4 regions of the Escherichia fergusonii ATCC 35469 genome follow, and region 3 is predicted to be linked to each of the others. Evidence: predicted binding sites of a transcription regulator. Region 3 holds the regulator's gene; each other region holds the start of a gene.
What was found. The regulator Fur, encoded in region 3, represses iron uptake genes when iron is present. The targets are predictions, from matches to a motif close to ATAATAATGAGAACNACTATCAA.
Positions count from the first base shown of each region.

Region 1 (4,197 bases), 950 kb from region 3:
CTTCCGGGCAGCTTTTACAACTGCCAGAGAGGCAGCCGTCAGGTTCTTCCTGAATTCGCACGGCTTTGCCCATACTTTCCAGCTGTTGCAGCATGGCGTTAATCATGGGTTGCGGGGTGTTCAGTGTCTGGCTTATCTGGGCCGCTTCCATACGGCCCCGTAACGCCAGCAAATCACGCACCTGAATAAGTGAAGCCATTAGTGGCAATCGCCAGTGGTGCTGGCTGCACAGCAACTGCTTACCGATTTGCGTGTTGCCAGCAGTTCGATATCGACCCGGCTACGCGCGCGACGCAGCAAACCGATAACCACGATGTTAAACAGGATAACCGCCAGAATGCATACCAGGCTGTAGGTTGGATGCTGGCTGTAGCTGGCGACCTGGTAGAACAATGTTGCCAACGAGTAAGCGATATTTAGCCCCCACAGGATGGAGAAGCCCATCCAGCCACGGCTGGATTCACGCGCGATAGCGCCCATCACCGAGATACACGGTACATACAGCAGAACGAAAATCAGGTAGCTGTAAGCAGCTGCTGCGCTTCCAAATTTCTGATCCATCACGCCCATCGCTCCGGTACCCATTTCACCGTCGCCTTTGCTCGCTTCAATGGGGTTCATCAGTACGCTAAGACTGAAGGTGTCTTTCAGGCTCTGCCAGGTTTCATCTACCGCGCTGAATAGCTCTTCACCGAGGTTAAATTCCGCCGGATTGAACTCTTCGTCCTGAATATTTTCTGCGGTGTAGAGGGTGTTGAGCGTACCCACCACCACTTCTTTCGCCATTGCGCCTGTAAACAGGCCAACAGTTGCCTGCCAGTTATCTTCATGTACGCCAATCGGCTTGAAGACCGGGGTGATCACCCGGCTGACGGAAGCCAGTGCCGAGTCGTTGATGTTATCGACGATTTTCCCGCTCAGCGAGAAGCTGTTGAATGCGCTCAGGAAAATGCTGACGATGATAATCACTTTACCCGCACGCAGAACGAAGCCTTTCAGACGCTGCCAGGTCTGGATAATCAGGCTTTTAACGTGTGGTACATGGTAGACCGGCAGCTCCATGACAAACGGCGTCGCTTCACCGCGCATGATGGTGTACTTGAGCATCAGGCCAGTCAGCACCGCCATCACAATACCGATGACATACAGCGAGAAGACCGCCAGTGCGCCATTCTGCCCGAAGAAGGCAGCCGCAAATACTGCGAAGATAGCCAGACGCGCGCCGCAGGACATAAACGGTGCCATCATAATGGTCATCAGACGCTCACGCGGTGCATCAAGCGTACGTGCGCCCATTACCGACGGTACGTTACAACCGAAACCGACAATCAGCGGTACAAAGGATTTCCCCGGCAAGCCCAGCGCCTGCATCAGGCGGTCCATCACAAACGCCGCACGCGCCATATACCCGGAGTCCTCAAGGAAGGAGAGGAACAGGTACATCATACCGATCTGCGGCACCAGTGGCAGAACGGTGTTAATGCCGCCACCCAGGCCCTGGGCAAGGAAGATAGTCAGCCAGTCCGGGAAGTGGAGCGTGTAGCCAATCCACTGAATACCATGCACAAAGAGTGCTACGGAACCAACGTCAAACAACGGTTGTAACGCCCCGCCGATGTTGATAGCGAGCAGGAACATCAGGTACATCACAAAGAGGAAAATCGGCAGACCGAGGAAACGGTTGAGCACGATTTTATCTACCGCAGTGGTGAAACGGCTGGGTTCTGCCGTCAGGGTGTTGCTTACCACATCGCAAATGGCGGCAATACACTGGTAACGCGCATCGGCAATGTGTAGCGCCGGATCGTCCATCTCATTACGCAGACGGGTAAGGGCGGCATCAAGATGCTGCGACGCTTCACCGGCGTAAGCGCGGCTGTAGATATCGCCTTCCAGCATTTGCAGGCCCAGCCAGCGACGTTGTTTCAGCGGGATGTCGGAAGGCATCACTTTTGCCAGTGAATCTGCTTCGTTGAGCAGCGGCTGTGCGTAATGCACCAGTTCCACATTGTCGTTAGCTTTATAGCGGTCAATCGCCAGCTTGAGCGCTTCAATACCCCGACCACGGGTTGATACCAGCGGGATCACCGGGCAGCCAAGACGTGCCGACAGCGCATCAATTTCAATGCGAATATTTTGCTTCTCGGCAATGTCGAGCATATTCAGCGCCACGATGCAGGGAATGCCGAGTTCCAGCAGTTGCAGTGTCAGGTACAGGTTACGCTCAAGGTTAGACGCATCCACCACGTTAATCAGCAGATCGGCGTCACCACTCAAAATATAGTGGCAGGCGATTTGCTCATCGAGCGAGGTCTGCGATGAGATGGTGGTCAGAGAATAGGTGCCGGGCAGGTCCACCAGCGTGACCTGATGATCGGTGGTGGAGAATTGCCCTTCTTTACGTTCGACGGTAACGCCAGCCCAGTTACCTACACGCTGACGTGCACCAGTGAGCTGGTTAAATAACGTTGTCTTGCCAGAATTTGGATTACCAATTAAGCCAATGGTTAATTTTTTCATTGTTGTTCTCACTGTATTAACAGGAAACCGCTTCAACTTCTAATAAGGCCAGATCTTTTTTGCGTAATACCAGGCTTACACGACGGGTTTCGATATGAATGGGATCGCCGAGTGGAGCAACGCGCACCACATTAAAAGAAGAGCCTGGCAACATACCCAGAGAAAGCAGTTTTTGGCGATATGCCGGGCTGATTTCACGGGCAAAGCCGGTAATTTTCCACGTAGTATCTGGAGTGTATTGCATAGGTGCCTACTTGTTTCTCACAAACTGGATAACTACCTCATGGGGCGTTTGACAGCGACATGAGACCAGATGATTCGCCAACGAAGGAGAGATTAAATAATCAACAGCACAATGATAATGAGAATGGTTTCTATCAGCAATACTTAAAATGTGTGCGAATGTTGGTTTAGATAATAATCTGCGTGAATGTTGATGTGGCTCAAGGTTATATCGGAGCAAAATATAATTTGGATGATGAATTATTAGGACAGGTTAATGTTTGATTAAAGTTTTAATTGTTAATGTGATGATAAATATTGCCGGAATATATTGTGAGTTTCGCTGTGGAATAAAAAGGCCGGAGATATTCTCCGGCACTTTTATGTCTCGTTAGGCGTTCGTTGCCAGATGCGGCGTGAACGCCTTATCGCGCAGGTTTAGGGGCTAATCAGGGCGTTTAACGTTTTTTGCCCATTGCCGCCGCCAGCGCATCCATCATCGCGCTGTTACCGGTAGGCTGCGCTTCACGACCGCGTGGTTTGGCTGCCGGGCGGTTGTTTTGTGAACGTTCATTACCGCCGCTGCGACGGGCGTTGGTTTCGCCAGGCTGCTCGTCCAGACGCATAGTCAGGGCGATACGTTTACGCTGAAGATCCACTTCCAGCACTTTCACCTTCACAATGTCGCCCGCTTTCACCACGGTATGCGGATCTTCCACAAACTTGTTCGACAATGAAGAGATGTGAACCAGGCCGTCCTGATGCACGCCAATATCGACAAACGCGCCAAAGTTGGTGACGTTGGTCACCGCACCTTCGAGGATCATCCCCGGTTGCAGGTCGTTCATTGTCTCGACGCCATCGGCAAACTGGGCGGTTTTAAATTCCGGACGCGGATCGCGACCTGGTTTTTCCAGCTCTTTGATGATGTCAGTTACTGTCGGCACACCGAATTTCTCATCAGTAAAGTCAGACGCTTTCAGGTTACGCAGCTCGCTGCTGTTACCCATCAGATCTTTCAGTGCCTGCTGTGTTGCTGCCAGAATGCGTTCCACCACCGGATAGGCTTCCGGGTGAACGGTAGAGGCGTCCAGCGGGTTATCGCCGTTGTTAATCCGCAGGAAGCCCGCGCACTGCTCGAAGGCTTTCGGCCCCACACGGCTGACTTTCAGCAGTTGCTGACGGTTCTGGAACTGACCGTTCTCATCGCGCCAGGCCACGATGTTTTGCGCCATCATGCGCGTCAGGCCCGCCACGCGGGTTAACAGCGGAACGGAAGCGGTGTTGAGATCGACGCCAACGGCGTTTACGCAGTCTTCTACTACTGCATCCAGTTTGCGGGCCAGTTGCGTCTGGCTGACGTCATGCTGATACTGACCTACGCCGATAGATTTCGGATCGATTTTCACCAACTCCGCCAGCGGATCCTGCAAACGACGGGCGATAGACACCGCG
Region 1 is NC_011740.1:3,433,821-3,438,017, reverse strand. It holds gene feoC ([Fe-S]-dependent transcriptional repressor FeoC) at 1-199, opposite strand, end outside; gene feoB (Fe(2+) transporter permease subunit FeoB) at 199-2,520, opposite strand; gene feoA (ferrous iron transporter A) at 2,537-2,764, opposite strand; gene EFER_RS16955 (Tex family protein) at 3,201-4,197, opposite strand, start outside.
Region 1: feoA (ferrous iron transporter A) is a predicted target of Fur. The motif match lies at 2,876-2,898, and genes of this name have one in related genera.

Region 2 (4,197 bases), 880 kb from region 3:
GCAGGTCCGCTGGCAGGCTACCCGGTAGTAGACATGGGTATTCGTCTGCACTTCGGTTCTTACCATGACGTTGACTCCTCTGAACTGGCGTTTAAACTGGCTGCTTCTATCGCCTTTAAAGAAGGCTTTAAGAAAGCGAAACCAGTTCTGCTTGAGCCGATCATGAAGGTTGAAGTAGAAACTCCGGAAGAGAACACCGGTGACGTTATCGGTGACTTGAGCCGTCGTCGTGGTATGCTCAAAGGTCAGGAATCTGAAGTTACTGGCGTTAAGATCCACGCTGAAGTACCGCTGTCTGAAATGTTCGGATATGCAACTCAGCTGCGTTCTCTGACCAAAGGTCGTGCATCATACACCATGGAATTCCTGAAGTATGATGAAGCGCCGAGTAACGTTGCTCAGGCCGTAATTGAAGCCCGTGGTAAATAAGCCTAAGGGTTAATACCAAAGTCCCGTGCTCTCTCCTGAAGGGGAGAGCACTATAGTAAGGAATATAGCCGTGTCTAAAGAAAAATTTGAACGTACAAAACCGCACGTTAACGTTGGTACTATCGGCCACGTTGACCACGGTAAAACTACTCTGACCGCTGCAATCACCACCGTACTGGCTAAAACCTACGGCGGTGCTGCTCGTGCATTCGACCAGATCGATAACGCGCCGGAAGAAAAAGCTCGTGGTATCACCATCAACACTTCTCACGTTGAATATGACACCCCGACCCGTCACTACGCACACGTAGACTGCCCGGGGCACGCCGACTATGTTAAAAACATGATCACCGGTGCTGCTCAGATGGACGGCGCGATCCTGGTAGTTGCTGCGACTGACGGCCCGATGCCGCAGACTCGTGAGCACATCCTGCTGGGTCGTCAGGTAGGCGTTCCGTACATCATCGTGTTCCTGAACAAATGCGACATGGTTGATGACGAAGAGCTGCTGGAACTGGTTGAAATGGAAGTTCGTGAACTTCTGTCTCAGTACGACTTCCCGGGCGACGACACTCCGATCGTTCGTGGTTCTGCTCTGAAAGCGCTGGAAGGCGACGCAGAGTGGGAAGCGAAAATCCTGGAACTGGCTGGCTTCCTGGATTCTTACATTCCGGAACCAGAGCGTGCGATTGACAAGCCGTTCCTGCTGCCGATCGAAGACGTGTTCTCCATCTCCGGTCGTGGTACCGTTGTTACCGGTCGTGTAGAACGCGGTATCATCAAAGTTGGTGAAGAAGTTGAAATCGTTGGTATCAAAGAGACTCAGAAGTCTACCTGTACTGGCGTTGAAATGTTCCGCAAACTGCTGGACGAAGGCCGTGCTGGTGAGAACGTAGGTGTTCTGCTGCGTGGTATCAAACGTGAAGAAATCGAACGTGGTCAGGTACTGGCTAAGCCGGGCACCATCAAACCGCACACCAAGTTCGAATCTGAAGTGTACATTCTGTCCAAAGATGAAGGCGGCCGTCATACTCCGTTCTTCAAAGGCTACCGTCCGCAGTTCTACTTCCGTACTACTGACGTGACTGGTACCATCGAACTGCCGGAAGGCGTAGAGATGGTAATGCCGGGCGACAACATCAAAATGGTTGTTACCCTGATCCACCCGATCGCGATGGACGACGGTCTGCGTTTCGCAATCCGTGAAGGCGGCCGTACCGTTGGTGCGGGCGTTGTTGCTAAAGTTCTGGGCTAATTACACGTTAATTAGTTTCGAATTAAAAAGGGCGCTTCGGCGCCCTTTTTGCTGCCCGTAATTTGAGTTCGAAATATTTAGTCGTAATTTGGCACGCTGAACTGTGGCGCAAATAAAACTGTGCTATTGTAATCATAACTATTCTCATTTACACTTTGCGCAGATTTTGAACGGGAGTAATCATGTACGTTTGTTTGTGTAATGGTGTAAGTGACAAAAAAATTCGCCAGGCAGTTCGTCAGTTTCATCCTCAGTCTTTCCAACAATTACGCAAGTTTATTCCTGTAGGAAATCAATGCGGTAAGTGCATTCGCGCCGCACGCGAAGTGATGCAGGACGAGTTGATGCAGATGCCAGAATTTAAAGAGATTGCCTGAAGATCACGCTTATTTTTTGACATCCCGCTAGCCCCATCTACGCTCTAATAGTGGAAGCGGAGGGACTATAAAATGAAAGGTGATGTTAAAATCATAAATTATCTCAATAAACTATTGGGAAATGAGCTTGTCGCGATCAATCAGTATTTTCTTCATGCCCGGATGTTTAAAAACTGGGGTCTGATGCGCCTTAATGACGTCGAGTACCATGAATCTATCGATGAGATGAAACACGCCGATAAATATATCGAGCGTATTTTGTTCTTAGAAGGGATTCCTAACTTACAGGATTTAGGCAAACTGGGGATTGGTGAAGATGTCGACGAGATGTTGCAATCCGACCTGCGATTAGAGCTGGAAGGTGCGAAGGATCTCCGTGAGGCTATCGCTTATGCCGACAGCGTTCATGACTATGTTAGCCGCGATATGATGATCGAGATCCTTGCTGATGAAGAAGGGCATATCGACTGGCTCGAAACAGAGTTAGATCTCATTGGCAAAATTGGCCTGCAAAATTACCTGCAATCACAAATCAAAGTTAAAGATTAAATTCAGAAAGCAGGCTGTCCCAACCTACAACGAAACCCGCAGTCGCCAGGTATGGTCCAAAAGGCAGCGGGTTTTTTAATGATTCTTTTCCTCTCATAAGCAGACCAATAACTACGGCTCCGCAAGCGAATGAAGCAGCAAGGAAAACCAGCCGTGGCAGGAATGCCCATGTATGCCAGGCGCCAAGGGCCGCGAGAAACTTCACATCGCCATAACCTAATCCTTCTTTATGACGCAGTATGCGATATCCCCAGTAAATGACTGCGAATGTGCCGTAACCAATAATCGCCCCCCATAACGCATCGGCTAAATTGTCAGGATGACAAATTTGATAGAACATAAGACCTGACCAGAGTAATGGGCACGTAAATCTGTCAGGTAACAAGCCATGCTTTGCATCCCAGAAAAAAAGTAGGGCTGTTAAACAAGCGTACAAAGTCAGAAAGGGAAGGGTAGCGTCCATAAAACATCCTCTGTAATTGGAGTAGCACCATCGAATAATTCCTGATACTCAGCAACAGAGAAATCGCGGCTTTGTTAACCTGGTTCCGGTGAAAAACGCTATCTTCACAACCTTACAAATTTCGTGGAATGCTGCTCGCAATCCCCTCATCACGATTAATTTCTACGCGATACTTGCGTGATGCTGAGATTTGCGTATAATGCGCGAGCTTGTCGTAGTTGACAGCAGGTTCAATCTGAACCTCAGATAGTCGAATTTGACTACCTAACAATGCTCCCAATCGGGGAGCTACGTAAGAACGGTTACACTCTCCCATCAATCGTAATGGGTCTGAGGAGTAATCATTTTCGTTTATAAAATAATTGGAGCTCTGGTCTCATGCAGAACCAAAGAATCCGTATCCGCCTGAAAGCGTTTGATCATCGTCTGATCGATCAATCAACTGCGGAAATCGTCGAGACTGCCAAGCGCACTGGTGCGCAGGTTCGTGGTCCGATCCCGCTGCCGACCCGCAAAGAGCGCTTTACCGTTCTGATCTCTCCGCACGTCAATAAAGATGCGCGCGATCAGTACGAAATCCGCACTCACAAGCGTCTGGTTGACATCGTTGAGCCAACCGAGAAAACCGTTGATGCTCTGATGCGTCTGGATCTGGCTGCCGGTGTAGACGTGCAGATCAGCCTGGGTTAATCAGGTCATTGAGCGATTGAGAGGTTGAAACAATGATTGGTTTAGTCGGTAAGAAAGTGGGTATGACCCGTATCTTCACAGAAGATGGCGTTTCTATCCCAGTAACCGTAATCGAAGTTGAAGCAAACCGCGTTACTCAGGTTAAAGACCTGGCTAACGATGGCTACCGTGCTATCCAGGTTACCACCGGTGCTAAAAAAGCAAACCGTGTGACCAAACCTGAAGCTGGCCACTTCGCTAAAGCTGGCGTAGAAGCTGGCCGTGGTCTGTGGGAATTCCGCCTGGCTGAAGGCGAAGAGTTCACTGTAGGTCAGAGCATTAGCGTTGAACTGTTTGCTGACGTTAAAAAAGTTGACGTAACTGGCACCTCTAAAGGTAAAGGTTTCGCAGGTACCGTTAAGCGCTGGAACTTCCGTACCCAGGACGCTACTCAC
Region 2 is NC_011740.1:3,368,617-3,372,813, reverse strand. It holds gene fusA (elongation factor G) at 1-429, shown strand, start outside; gene tuf (elongation factor Tu) at 500-1,684, shown strand; gene bfd (bacterioferritin-associated ferredoxin) at 1,867-2,061, shown strand; gene bfr (bacterioferritin) at 2,134-2,610, shown strand; gene EFER_RS16620 (prepilin peptidase) at 2,600-3,073, opposite strand; gene rpsJ (30S ribosomal protein S10) at 3,452-3,763, shown strand; gene rplC (50S ribosomal protein L3) at 3,796-4,197, shown strand, end outside.
Region 2: bfd (bacterioferritin-associated ferredoxin) is a predicted target of Fur. The motif match lies at 1,810-1,832, and genes of this name have one in related genera.

Region 3 (4,197 bases):
TGAGTTTCTCCTACATGTGGACCAACGAATATAAAGCGCCGTGGCATCTGGAAATGGATGAGTTTTATCAGAACGATAAAACCACCAACGTTGATTATCTGCACTCCATCGGTGCGAAGTACGACTTCAAAAATAACTTTGTACTGGAAGCGGCATTTGGTCAGGCAGAAGGGTATATCGATCAATATTTTGCCAAAGCCAGCTACAAATTTGATATCGCCGGTAGCCCGTTAACCACCAGCTACCAGTTCTATGGTACGCGCGATAAAGTTGACGATCGCAGCGTCAACGATCTTTATGACGGCACCGCCTGGCTGCAAGCGTTGACCTTTGGTTACCGGGCGGCTGACGTAGTGGATTTGCGTCTGGAAGGCACCTGGGTTAAAGCCGACGGCCAGCAGGGATACTTCCTGCAACGTATGACTCCAACCTACGCTTCCTCGAACGGTCGCCTGGATATCTGGTGGGATAACCGTTCTGACTTTAACGCCAACGGCGAAAAAGCGGTCTTCTTCGGTGCGATGTATGACCTGAAAAACTGGAATCTTCCAGGCTTCGCCATCGGCGCTTCCTACGTTTACGCATGGGATGCTAAACCCGCTACCTGGCAGAGCAATCCGGATGCGTACTACGACAAAAACCGGACTATTGAAGAGTCTGCATACAGCCTGGATGCGGTCTACACCATTCAGGACGGTCGTGCTAAAGGCACGATGTTCAAACTGCACTTTACCGAATACGACAACCACTCCGACATCCCAAGCTGGGGCGGTGGTTACGGTAACATCTTCCAGGATGAGCGCGACGTGAAATTTATGGTAATCGCACCATTCACCATCTTCTGATGCCCGACGCGGCAGGTTTTGTGCCTGCCGCACATTTGAGGAGTTTGCTATGAAAAAACTGATTCTCATCGCCATGGTGGCATCGGGGCTGGTGGCTTGTGCACAATCCACCGCGTCACAGGAAGACAGCCGTCTAAAAGAAGCTTACAGCGCCTGTATCAACACCGCGCAAGGTTCGCCGGAAAAAATTGAAGCCTGTCAGAGCGTGTTAAACGTGCTGAAGAAAGAGAAACAACATCAGCAATTTGCCGAGCAGGAAAGTGTCCGTGTGCTGGATTATCAGCAGTGCATTCAGGCAACGCAAACCGGTAATGACCAGGCGGTGAAAACCGATTGTGATAAGGTCTGGCAGGAAATTCGCAGCAATAACAAATAAGTGAGAGCTGTAACTCTCGCTTTTCTTATGTCCCTTGTATAAAAAAGCCAACCCGCAGGTTGGCTTTTCTCGTTCAGGCGGGCTTATTTGCCTTCGTGTGCGTGCTCATCTTCGCGGCAATCGCCTTCGGCACAGTGGCCGTAAAGATAGAGACTATGGTTAGTCAGCCGAATGCCATGTTTTGCGGCGATTTCACGCTGACGCGCTTCGATGGAATCATCACTAAATTCGATAACCTTACCGCAGTCGAGGCAGATCAGGTGATCGTGGTGATGTTGCTGTGTCAGTTCAAATACGGATTTACCGCCTTCAAAATTGTGGCGGGTGACGATACCAGCGTCGTCAAACTGGTTCAGTACGCGATAAACCGTAGCCAGACCAATTTCTTCACCCATATCGATCAGACGTTTGTATAAATCTTCCGCACTGACGTGATGGTTGTCCGGCTCCTGAAGAACTTCCAGGATTTTTAAACGAGGAAGCGTTACTTTCAGGCCAGCTTTCTTTAGGGCGGTATTGTTATCAGTCATGCGGAATCTGTCCTGTTACTAAGCGGTTCACTTCATTAGAAGAAGTGACAGAATTTGCTCTTGAGATAATGCGTATCATTATAGAATTGCCACGCCTAAATGAAAACCACAAGTCCCTGGCAAATATTGTTAATAAAAACGTGGCTCAGCTTACATTTACAATGGCAAGGCCACTTGAACACCGGGACATTGTACAGGTACAACGGCAAAAGTTACAAATTTGTAGCAATTATTTTGATTGGCATTATCTATTAATACGGCGTAGACACGAGTCTACGCCGTATTACGTCAGGCATTGAGAATTTCGTCGAGATGCAATTCTTCAGAAATCTGTTTAACCCATTTTTCTACACGTTCAGCGGTCAGTTCCGGCTGACGGTCTTCGTCGATAGCCAGACCGACAAAGTGGTCGTCATCTGCCAGACCTTTTGATGCTTCGAAATGGTAGCCCGCAGTTGGCCAGTGACCAACGATAGTTGCGCCGCGCGGTTCAATGATGTCGCGGATGGTACCCAATGCGTCACAGAAGTATTCAGCGTAATCTTCCTGGTCGCCACAACCAAACAGCGCAACCAGTTTACCATTAAAATCAATTTCTTCGAGAGTCGGGAAGAAGTCATCCCAGTCACACTGTGCTTCGCCGTAATACCAGGTCGGGATGCCCAGCAGCAGAATGTCATAAGCTTCCAGATCTTCTTTGCTGCTTTTTGCAATGTCATGGACATCGGCAACGTCTTTACCAAGCTGTTTTTGAATCATTTTTGCGATATTTTCGGTATTACCGGTGTCGCTACCGAAAAAGATGCCAGTGATAGCCATGAGTGAAATAACCTCTTGAAACTTATTGAAATGGGGGTGGAAAATTGCCCACGGATAAAGGCAATCATAGCAGAACAGGCAGTCTTGCGGAATCAGCAAACGAGCAGGACTGCACACTGTGCTACATGAAAGTGGAAATTTAAACGATGCCCTGACTACGCAGCGCCGCCAGTTGCTGCATTAACATCTCTTCGATCAGTTCGCTACGGCTCATATTGCGCGATTCCGCCAGCTCGTTCAGCGCCTCGACAGCTTCCGCGTTCAGCTTCAGTTCGACACGCTTAAGGCCACGTACTTTGTCGCGTTTTAGCTGGTTGCGTTTATTAATACGCAGCTGTTCATCGCGCGAAAGCGGATTAGTTTTCGGTCGTCCCGGTCGACGCTCGTGCGCGAACAGATCTAATGTCGTACGGTCCGTTTGTTCTTTGGCCATGATCTTGGTGACTTCGGGGGAAACAATCAGCCAGGCGCCTGCCCGGATGGATAGCGCGCCATAATACATCAGCGCGATGAGTCACGCCAACGCCCACGCGTGGAAAGCGACGCGGACGCTGGGTTTTTAATCAGTTACGTTAATCATTGAGATAGCGACGGATAGCGCGTAATACCGCATCCGGTTTTTCAGCATGGACCCAGTGACCCGCGCCAGCAATCACATGCGCTCGTGCCTGTGGAAATTGTGTCAGTAAATCATCACGATACTGCTCGCTAACATACGGAGAATTGCCACCAGGGATAAACAGGGCAGGGTGATCCCATGCCGGGATTTTCTCCCACCCCACAATATGCGGATACTGATCCCACAATACCGGCACGTTAAAGCGCCACTCCCCGTCAACAAAAGATTTCAACAGAAACTGAATCACCCCTTCTTCATTAAGATGCTGGCGCATTACTGCCGCTGCTTGCTGGCGAGTTTGCGCGTCGGATTCACTGACTGCGTTGATAGCCGCGAAAATTTCATCATGACGGCGTACGTGATAGTCGACCGGCGCGATATCAATCGCCACCAGTTTATCGATGCGATCGGGGGCCAGTGCAGTCAGTGCCATCACCGCTTTACCGCCCATTGAGTGTCCAATAAATGTTGCCTTATCGATCTGCTGTGCATCCAGAGTGTCAACAAGATCCTGGGCCATCGCCGGGTAACTCATCACCGGATCTCTCGGTGAAAGACCGTGGTTACGCATATCAACCTGGATGATATTGTGATCGTTTACCAGATCGCGAGCCAGTACGCCAAGGTTGTCGAGGCTGCCAAACAGGCCGTGTACGAGGACGATGGGAGAATTATTGTGCTGGTTTTGTGCAGTTTGCGTGCGGATATTCAATTTCATGGCAAAGTTCTTTTTTTCGCGTTGTCGGGTTAGGGTATTATGTTGACCATTGTGCCACAGGGCTGCAACAAATACGGGTTACTCCGATTTTTTCTGCAAGCCAGGCTTGACGCTATCCGCTGCCGGGATTTATTCATATACTCCTGGCGACTTGTATTCAGCTAAGACACTGCACTGGATTAAGATGAAAACGATTGAAGTTGATGATGAACTCTACAGCTATATTGCCAGCCACACTAAGCATATCGGCGAGAGCGCATCCGACATTTTACGGCGTATGTTGAAATTTT
Region 3 is NC_011740.1:2,486,177-2,490,373, reverse strand. It holds gene chiP (chitoporin ChiP) at 1-845, shown strand, start outside; gene chiQ (ChiQ/YbfN family lipoprotein) at 895-1,221, shown strand; gene fur (ferric iron uptake transcriptional regulator) at 1,305-1,751, opposite strand; gene uof (fur leader peptide) at 1,744-1,830, opposite strand; gene fldA (flavodoxin FldA) at 2,040-2,570, opposite strand; gene ybfE (LexA regulated protein) at 2,710-3,003, opposite strand; gene ybfF (esterase) at 3,143-3,907, opposite strand; gene seqA (replication initiation negative regulator SeqA) at 4,092-4,197, shown strand, end outside.

Region 4 (4,197 bases), 530 kb from region 3:
AGTAAACGTCGGCGTGACGGTTCATTCACACCGTTTTCATCTTCATACTGCATAACGCTTAATCCAGCCCCAGCACACCGCGAAGTTGCGCCAGATCTTCCGCCAGCGCAGTAATCGGCCCTTTCAGCGCATTACGATCGGCATCGGTCAATTTGTCGTAGGTTTCAAAACCGTCTTTAGTACGGTATTTCGCCAGAATGGTATCAACCTTTTTGAAGTTGGCATCGACTTTTGCCAGCAGTTCCGGGTTGGCTTTTTGCAGTTGCGAACGCAGCAGATCGACAATTTTCTGCGAGCCTTCAACGTTAGCCTGGAAGTCCCACAGATCGGTGTGGCTGTAGCGATCTTCTTCACCGCTGATTTTGCTGGCTGCCACTTCCTCAATCAGTCCGGCTGCACCGCCGACCACTTTTGAAGGAGGGAAAGCCAGTTCACTGATGCGTTTTTGCAAATCGACCACATCGGTATAAAGCTGGTCAGCGTACTGATCCATTCCTTTGGTAGTGTTGTCGCCAAACAATGCTTTTTCCAGACGGTGGAAACCGGTGAATTTCGGATCGCCGGCTTTTTGCTCGTAATCATCTTCACGGGCGTCAATGCTACCATCCAGATCAGAGAACAGCTCAGCAATCGGTTCAATGCGCTCATAGTGCTGGCGCGTCGGTGCATACAGTGCTTTCGCTTTTTCGATATCGCCTGCTTTAATAGCGTCGGTAAAGGCTTTGGTGTCGGTCACCAGCTGCGTGGTTTCCGCCATGACATACGCTTTATATGCAGTAATTGCACCACCAAGACTTAACAGCGCATCGCTCTGCGCCGCATCCGCCGTTGCTTCACCTTTGACGATCAACTTCCCTTTCGGGTTAGTCAGCAGACCGCAGGTCATATCGTATTCGCCTGGCTGTAAATTCGCCGTCATTTTCTGGCTAAAACCAGGGGCGATATTTTCCCGCTCTTCCACCACCATCACGCCTTTGAGGATCTCCCACTCCAGCGCCTTCTGGCTGTGGTTCTGAATAATGAACTGTGTTTTCCCGGCGTTAACCGTAATGGTCATCGGTTCGCACTGTTTATCCGTCACGGTCACTTTGACCTGCGGAACATCAGCAGCGTTAGCCATAAAAGCAGAGGAGAACAGCGCAGCCACGCTTAATTGCAGTGCACTATGGCGGAAGTTAATGGTCATGACGAGACTATCCCTTTAAAGTATGTTGTAACTAAGCAAGAGTTTGCGTCATTTTCGTTACGCGGAGCGAGACGCTGTCGCCCCTGCGCGCGGCGGCAGAGCAAATGCCACCAGCGCCGGGATGAGATAAATAAACCAGACGGCGACTTCGCTGACGCTCGGCGCTTCCTGATAACCAAAGATACCTTCCATCAGCGTACCGAACAGCGAGTGAGTTGAGAGCACCGCGCTCATATCGAAGGCGATTTCCTGAAAGTGGTTCCACAGCCCGGCTTCATGAAACGCGCGAATAGCACCTGCCGCCAGACCTGCGGCGACGAAGAGAATAAACAGGCTGGTCCATTTAAAAAACGCGCCAAGATTGAGGCGAATACCGCCCCAGTAGAGCAGGAAGCCGAGCACCACGGCTGTAGCAAGACCGAGCATTGCACCCAGCGGAGGCCAGATCCCGACATCTTGTTGAAACGCCGCCAGCAGGAAAAAGACCGACTCCAGTCCTTCCCTTGCAACGGCAAAAAAGACCATCATCACCAGCGCCCAGCCATGATGATTCCCACGCTGCAATGCGCTATCGACTGCCTGTTCCAGTTGCACTTTGACGTTGCGCGACACTTTACGCATCCAGAAAACCATCCAGGTGAGGATCACCACGGCAATCACCGCCACGATACCTTCGAACAATTCCTGCTCTTTTTGCGGAAATTCGCCGGTGGTTTCATTAATGAAGATACCCAGCCCCAGGCACAACGCAGCGGCTAGAAACACGCCAATCCACATGACACCAATCCATCGACCTCGCTGGGTACGATTAAGATAGCTGGCAATCAGGCTGACAATCAGCGCGGCTTCAAGTCCTTCGCGCAACATAATGAGAAACGGAACAAACATGCCACCCACCCTTAAACGTTTTTCTGAGTCAATCTATGCAAAGAAAAGTAAATCGCAGTGATAGCGATTATCATTACGCTGAAGAAAAACACAAGCGGAATGTAGTGATAATGATGAGGAAATGTAAAAATATTTTGAGGAAAAACGCAGAGGGCAATCACTGATTGCCCTCTGCCTGCTTCTGATTATGGCGTAGGATTTTCGGGAAAACGCCTTCCCTTACTCTTCCTGCAACCGTGACGGCGGCGCTGAATGATAGTGCGCATCGGCGTCAGCAAAGCGTTTTTGCATTGCCGCTGACGGTGCTTTACCCAGTAAACTAAACACCACAATCCCAATGCTACCGAAGATAAAGCCCGGAATAATTTCGTACAGACCCAGCCAGCCGAACTGTTTCCAGACAATAACCGTCAGCGCGCCAATGATCATCCCCGCCAGTGCACCGTTACGCGTCATGCGTGACCACATCACTGAGAACAGCACCACCGGACCAAACGCCGCACCGAAGCCTGCCCACGCGTAGCTTACTAAGCCCAGCACACGGTTTTCCGGATTCGCCGCCAGCGCAATTGCCACCAGCGCCACCACCAACACCATCACACGCCCTACCCACACCAGTTCTTTCTGGCTGGCATGTTTACGCAGAAATGCTTTGTATAGATCTTCGGTAATCGCACTGGAGCACACCAGCAGCTGGCAACTTAACGTCGACATCACCGCCGCCAGAATCGCCGACAACAGAATCCCGGCAATCCACGGGTTAAACAATATTTGTGCCAGTTCGATAAACACGCGCTCAGAGTTCTGGTTTACCGCACCGGCAACCGCTGGATTATTGTTAAAGTATGCAATGCCGAAGAAACCGACCGCCACCGCGCCTGCCAGACAGAGGATCATCCAGGTCATGCTGATACGACGCGCATGGACAATACTATAGTGAGAATCCGCCGCCATAAAACGCGCCAGAATATGCGGCTGACCGAAGTAACCCAGCCCCCAGCCCATCAGCGAGATAATGGCGACAAAATTCAATCCTTTGAGCATATCCACGTTTTCAATGCTCTTTTGTTTGATCACTTCCAGCGAGTCGCCAAACCCACCGACGCTAATGATCACGATAACCGGCGTCAGGATCAGGGCAAAAATCATCAGGCTGGCCTGTACAGTGTCAGTCCAGCTCACCGCGAGGAAACCGCCAATAAAGGTGTAAAGGATCGTCGCCGCAGCGCCCGCCCACAGAGCCGTTTCGTAGCTCATGCCAAAGGTACTTTCAAACAGACGCGCGCCTGCCACGATGCCCGAAGCGCAATAAATGGTGAAGAACAGCAAAATCACCAGCGCGGAGATAATACGCAAAATACGGCTTTTATCTTCAAAGCGCCCGGTGAAATAATCCGGCAATGTTAAGGCGTTATTGTTGTATTCGGTATGCACACGCAACCGCCCGGCCACCAGCTTCCAGTTAATCCATGCGCCTAATGTCAGGCCAATGGCGATCCAGCTTTCGGAAATCCCGGAAAGAAAAACCGCGCCCGGCAACCCCATTAACAGCCAGCCGCTCATATCCGACGCACCTGCCGATAATGCCGTCACGAATGGCCCAAGGCTGCGACCGCCAAGAATATAGTCGTCGAAGTTTTTGGTTGATCGCCAGGCGATGAACCCAATCAATATCATGCCAAAAATATAGACACAGAATGTCACCAACATCGGTGTGCTAATAGCCATCTAAAGTCTCCAAAAAATTATTATCGGCAATGTCGAAACTTGCCGTTATATCTGCCACCGGAACGGGGTAACAGAGTTTATGTTTTCCCAGGGCGACCGTATCCTGCCGGAAGCGCTGGTTATTCACAATCGATTTAACACACCATTTACATTAAATTTTAGTGCTCAGCGATACTATTTTTCATCAGGTTGCACTCCCTCACATTTTTTGCGGTTGCACCTTTCAAAAATGTTAACTGCCGCAGAGAAAAAGTCTGAGTTATTTTTTTAATCCCTGTCATATCGATTTCTTTTATTAACATTTCATTCATTTTTAAGCTTGCTACGCAGGTCACATTTAACATGGTTGCACAAAGTTGCAACATCATGGATATTTCACGATAACGTTAAGTTGC
Region 4 is NC_011740.1:1,960,665-1,964,861, forward strand. It holds gene efeB (iron uptake transporter deferrochelatase/peroxidase subunit) at 1-53, opposite strand, end outside; gene efeO (iron uptake system protein EfeO) at 59-1,186, opposite strand; gene efeU (iron uptake transporter permease EfeU) at 1,244-2,074, opposite strand; gene putP (sodium/proline symporter PutP) at 2,294-3,802, opposite strand; gene EFER_RS09600 (hypothetical protein) at 3,961-4,170, opposite strand.
Region 4: efeU (iron uptake transporter permease EfeU) is a predicted target of Fur. The motif match lies at 2,132-2,154, and genes of this name have one in related genera.